Bacillus pumilus: one gene and its partner. The protein of the gene in region 2 interacts with the protein of the main gene of each other region in a pairwise test. Links are inferred from orthologs where the notes say so. Each region holds a gene or a part of one and is shown on either strand. Other genes may lie near its edges.

The links. The genes of interacting proteins can lie anywhere in the genome.
Region 1: the proteins of GPS65_RS15940 (region 2) and GPS65_RS18680 interact in binary tests that used the Bacillus subtilis proteins (3 or more experiments, as listed by UniProt). The link is inferred for Bacillus pumilus from one-to-one orthologs.

Annotation. Positions count from the first base shown.
Region 1 is NZ_CP047089.1:3,694,154-3,697,141, forward strand. Bases 1-2,910 are described here. They hold GPS65_RS18680 (PAS domain-containing sensor histidine kinase), read left to right. Parts: upstream 1-495; coding sequence 496-2,325; downstream 2,326-2,910. Other genes in these bases: GPS65_RS18675 (peptidoglycan D,D-transpeptidase FtsI family protein), read left to right, coding at 1-340; GPS65_RS18685 (aminotransferase A), read right to left, coding at 2,351-2,910. In the rest of the region: more of GPS65_RS18685, read right to left, coding at 2,911-2,988. UniProt on the Bacillus subtilis protein: Phosphorylates the sporulation-regulatory proteins spo0A and spo0F. It also autophosphorylates in the presence of ATP.
Region 2 is NZ_CP047089.1:3,204,470-3,207,345, forward strand. Bases 47-2,844 are described here. They hold GPS65_RS15940 (sporulation histidine kinase inhibitor Sda), read left to right. Parts: upstream 47-1,274; coding sequence 1,275-1,415; downstream 1,416-2,844. Other genes in these bases: yqeH (ribosome biogenesis GTPase YqeH), read right to left, coding at 47-388; GPS65_RS15935 (YqeG family HAD IIIA-type phosphatase), read right to left, coding at 391-912; GPS65_RS19335 (hypothetical protein), read right to left, coding at 1,551-1,700; GPS65_RS15945 (SGNH/GDSL hydrolase family protein), read right to left, coding at 1,779-2,507; GPS65_RS15950 (polysaccharide deacetylase family protein), read right to left, coding at 2,590-2,844. Outside these bases: more of yqeH, read right to left, coding at 1-46; more of GPS65_RS15950, read right to left, coding at 2,845-2,876. UniProt on the Bacillus subtilis protein: Mediates a developmental checkpoint inhibiting initiation of sporulation (by preventing phosphorylation of spo0A) in response to defects in the replication initiation machinery.

The DNA.
Region 1 (2,988 bases), 490 kb from region 2 along the record:
GAATACGATTAACAACTCGAAAGCAGATATTGACCGCGTCAAAATGGGGCTGAAAATGGTCACATCGACCGGCGGTACTGCCGCAGGCCGCTTTGGTCAGCATGATGTCGCAGGAAAAACAGGCACAGCCCAAACCTTCTACTATGGTGCCAACCGCAGCTGGTGGGGGAATGCCACGTACAATTTAACCTTTGGAGGATATTATCCATCGTCCAATCCAAAAGTGGCTTTTAGTGTCGTGACACCTTATGTCTCAGACAAAGATTCCGTCATTAAAACCATCCCAAGTAAAATTGTTGATAAGTACGTTGAATTACAAAAGAAATACGAAAAGCAGTAAACAGCAGAGAGCACAGCAAGAGAATGTGCTCTTTTTTGCTGAAAATATGGACGTTTCCCTCGATGACGGAAGGAAAATACGGGTTTTCTAGCGAATCTTTTTTATACATCAATCTAAGGACAACCCTAAAAAATGAAAAGGAGGGTCGGACGACGATGGAACAAAAAATGAAAGATTCGAATCAGCTTTATTCGAATATCGATTTACATGCCGTTCTTTCTTCTAATGGCCGCTTTCTCTACATTTCTTCTAACTGTAAGCAGCTTTTGCTCTATGAACAAAAGGATTTACTAGGGTGTTTTTTGAAAGACTTTGTTCATACCGAAGATCAATTTCTTGTCGAGAGTTATTTTTACAATCAGCACATGCTAGAGATTTGCCACTTTAGGTTGCTTAGAAGTGATCTAACAGCTGTATGGATTGAGGCTAGTATTGATTTTGTTGCTTGTGATGAGCTAGACAGTGAATTAAGTAGAGAAATGATCCTAAAAATGAGGGTGCTGGACGCTGAACCGCAAAAAGCAGTATTTCAAACAACATCAGAAGTGTCAGAACAGTCGTTAGGCAGTCTGCCGGCTTTCCAACATGTCAGTGAAGCTGAACAATTGATTGCCATGCTGCCAAATCCGTTATGTATTACGATTTTAGGGGAAATTGTTTATGCAAATGATGCGATGCTTCAATTAATGGGGGTCAGTACAAGAGATGATATGATTGGCAAAACTGCATTTGACTTTATTGCTCAGGAGTACCATGACATTGTGAGAAGCCGAATTACGAGGCTGCAAGAAGGTCTTCCAGTCGGAATGATTGAACAGATATGGAAGCGGAAAGATGGGAGCAGCATTCATATTGAAGTGAAGTCATCACCAACGATCTATCAAAATCAGCGGGCAGAGCTTTTGCTGTTAGTAGACATTTCATCCCGTAAGAAATTCCAAACCGTTCTGCAAAAAAGCCGGGAGCGGTATCAGCTGCTCATCCAAAACTCCATTGATACGATTGCGGTCATTCATGATCACAAATGGGTGTTTATGAATGAATCAGGCATTAAACTATTTGAAGCCGAGCATTACGATAAATTAATAGGAAAAGATATTTTCCATCAAATCCATTCATGTGACCAGCAAAAAGTGAAAAAGAGCATATCACGTATTATTGAAAGAGCTTCAGATTCTGAGATTGTCACGATGAGCTGTCATACGTTTAAACACAAGCTGATTTATACAGAAATGGTGTGTATCCCAACTACATTTTTTGGAGAAACAGCCGTTCAAATTATTTTAAGAGATATATCCGAACGCAAGCAGACAGAAGAGCTCATGCTTCGATCTGAAAAATTATCGATCGCAGGTCAATTGGCTGCAGGCATTGCACATGAGATTAGGAACCCATTGACTGCCATCAAAGGCTTTTTGCAGCTCATTAAACCGAAAACGAAAGATCGGGATCAATATTTTGAGATCGTTTTCTCTGAGCTGAGCCGGATAGAAATTATTTTAAGCGAGCTGCTCATGCTGGCAAAACCGCAGCAAACGGCATCCATGCAGACACTAGATTTGAAAAAAATCATCAGCGAAGTCACGGCTTTATTAGAAACACAAGCGAATTTAAATGGCATTTTAATGAACACGAGTGAGATAGAAGAGGGTCTCCTGATGAATGGGGACCAAAATCAGCTCAAGCAGGTGTTTATCAATTTAATCAAAAATGCCGTAGAATCCATGCCGGACGGAGGGAAGGTTGATATTACGGCCAAAGCAGAAAGTGATGGAATTCACGTCACCATTCGTGATGAAGGGATCGGCATTCCTGAATCGGTTATGAAGCGAATAGGAGAGCCCTTTTTAACGACAAAGGAAAAAGGGACTGGGCTAGGGCTTATGGTGACATTTAATATTTTAGAAAATCACAACGGGACGATCCGTGTGGATAGTCATCCAGAAAAGGGCACCGCATTTCACATCATGTTTCCTGCAAAATAAAAACAACGGCAGGAGAGCCGTTGTTTCAGTCTGTTAAATGAATGGAACGTTTTTCAAGAACGAATTGTTCTAGGCGATCAAGTCCTTCTTTCAGTGTTTCAAGTGAATAAGCATAGGATAGACGCACATACCCCTCGCCGAGTGGAGAGAAAGCAGACCCTGGTACAACAGCAAGTCTTGTACTTTCTAACAGCTCCATACAAAAATCAAAGGAACTCATCCCAAACGATTCAATGGATGGAAAAATATAAAAAGCGCCAGAAGGTTTAATGACCGGAAGTCCCATAGAAATGAGCCGATCATAAACATAATCGAGTCTTTTCTTATATTGCTCTCTCATGATAAGTGCATCATCCACACCATTTGTCACAGCTTCAAGTGCCGCCTTTTGTGAGACAGCCGAGGCACAAGACACGTTATATTGATGTACTTTTAATACATGTTTAGCAATTGGAGCTGAAGCAAATAAAAAGCCAATTCTCCAACCGGTCATGCTATGAGACTTAGACAGTCCGTTAATCACAATGGTCTGTTCCTTTAAGAAAGAAGCGATCGAATGATGCGGCCGGTCAAATGTCAGCTCGCTATAGATTTCATCGGATAAAATAAAGATATCTTTCCCTTCAAGTAGCTGGGCAATCTCTTTCAATTCTTCTTCTGAAA
Region 2 (2,876 bases):
ATCCGTTTTCTTTCGCTTCCCGTTTCATCCAATGAACCAAACGATCTTTTTTCACGGATTTCGGTAAAATATCTACTTTGTTGCCGACAAGTAAAATCGGGTTACCACCGACAATACGACTCAGCCCATTAATCCAGCTTCCGTTAAAGTCAAAAATATCAACGACCTTGACAATCAGAGAATCTGTCTCTCCGATGCTGTGCAATATATTTAAAAAGTCGTCTTCTGTTAAAGAAACATCTTGTATTTCATTGTAGTTCTTTAACCTAAAACAGCGCTGACAGATTACATCTTCTTTCAATAGAGATGCTGCCGGCGCATATCCTAATTGATCTTTATCTTCCGTCTGAATGGCTACACCGCAGCCAATACAAACAACCTTTTCCATTATTACTCTTCCTCCCACTGAATGTGGCCCTTACGCTTTAAGGCTCCTAAAATTCTGCGTTCAATCTGCCTGTTAAACTTAGTGAAAAATCCGTCTGAAGCAGCAACAGGGACAACCAAAATTGTATGGAAGCCGTGACGGTTCCCGCCTAGAACATCGGTCATGAGCTGATCCCCAATCACCACCACATCTTCTTTTTTCAATTGCATATCGGAGACAGCCTTATTAAAAGCTCTTCCCATCGGTTTTTTCGCTTTATAAATAAACGGGATATGAACTGGTTCAGAAAAAAGCTTGACCCTTTTTTCATTATTGTTCGATACAATCGTCACTTGTATCCCGTGATCCTTCATTTCTTGAAACCATTCAATTAAGCGGGGCGTCGCACTTGGACGATCCCATTCTACTAGTGTGTTATCTAAATCGGTAATAATTCCTTTTACATTTCGTTCTTTTAGTTTTTGCGGTGAAATGTGGAAAATGCTTTTCACAAATTCATCCGGTAAGAAATACTTCTTTAGCACAATTTGCACCCTTTCTTTCATTGGTTTTTCAGCGATTGTGTCGAATCAAATCACAATTTGTCTGTCTATCGAATACATTGAAAAAGTTTTCGACATATGATGAGGACCTTCAACAGGTGTGGATAATTTTACACACATTATCCACCTATATTTCATCACGCTTTCATTCAATTATAAACACTCTACCCACAAGTTATCCACTTCACCATGTGGATAACAGAACGATTGTTCTTGTTTCCCATTCATGGTAGATTAAAGGTACTTCAGAGACATTCGATCAACCTATGATGATATGTCTTTTCCTCAAGTTTTATGCCAACTTTTTCAGGGGAGGTGTTTTTCCCATCATATGGGTTTCTAGTATGAAAAAGCTGTCAGATGATTTACTTATAGAATCGTACTATAAAGCAAATGAAATGAACTTAAATCGCGACTTCATTGAATTAATTGAGACAGAAATGAAAAGACGTTCGCTCGGGCACATGCTCTCTGTTTCCTCTTAATTCCATATCACAGGAACCATGCCTCCCGAGCACTCTCCTTTTTTAAACTCAGGTGACTGATATTATATCACTTGCGCTATAGGCTTACTACTATTTTCCGTAAAAAACACCCCTTCTCAACAAAGAAGAGGTGTCTTATTTGCAAGACTGTTCATTCCAAAACCATAACCCTCCGCCTACGACCAAAATGACCACAAGGAACACAACAAGAAAAGCGTAACCGATTCCTGCTCCTTGAGCTGGATAAGGTGAACACGCAGGGTAAGGATAAGGGCATCCCCACATATCAGTTACCTCCTTCTAGGAAGATATACTATTAGACTATGCTGAATGGATGGTCTTGTTTAGGCAGATGGCCATCATTTAAAAATGTTTAATGACATCACGTTCTTTGATTTCGTTATAAATAATTCTTGCCCCTTTTGGCGTCATATGATTGCCAGAAGGGTCGATCAAACCTGACTGAATCAGCGCATTATCACTATCTTCACCAGCTTCTCGGATGAACGCTTTCCAGTTGTCGACAAGCGGTACTTGCTGATCCTTGGCTATTTCTCTCGTGATGTCATTATAGGAATTTTGCCAAGCTCTTGCCCCGCCTCTCTCAGCAAAATAAGATGACTTATACCTAGAGTAATAATACAAGCCCTTTTTTCCGCCTTCTACAACAGGTACACAGGTCATGAGAATCGGGGTAATGCCTGCTTTTCTACTCTCAGAAATGAAGTAGGTTATGTTTTCTTTAAATCTTTTTTTCGTCACTCGGGGATGTTTCCCGTCTAAAATCGCCGCATCATTCGTCCCGAACATGATGAGGACGTAAGTTGGTTTCTGCTTTAAAATATCCTGCTCAAAGCGCAGCTTCGCATCTTCAGTCGTCTGCCCGCCAATTCCTGCGTTCTTCACTTGAATTTGACCGCGCTCGACGTTTTTCATGAGATTCACCCATTTTTCAGATGTTGGATAATCTCGAAAGTCCCAGTTTGATCCCTTTGTATTGCTGTCACCAAATGCAATGACACTTTCTTGTTCTGGTTTTGAGCACCCAGCAGCGACACAAATCAGGATGAAAAGGACAACATATTTCTTCACTACATTCACCTCCAAAAGCCCTCTTCATATAGTAAACGACAAGACTTTTGGTTTCAATGAATGACTGTTTTTGACGAAATTTCTATTGCAGTTGAACAGGTACATAGGCATTGTCATGATGCAGTAGTTCGCTCACTTTGACAAATTCATAGCCTCGATCCTTTAATTCAGGTATCACTTGTTTCATAGCTTCGACCGTCTGCTTTCGGTTCCCCCCGCCATCATGCAAAAGAATAATATCGCCGCCTTGAATATGATCAATAATCCGGCTCGCAATTTTGTGTGCGCCTGGTCTTGACCAGTCCTTCGGATCTTGCGTAAAGGACCACATGACCACATCATATCCTTGTTTTGACAAAATGCGGAAAG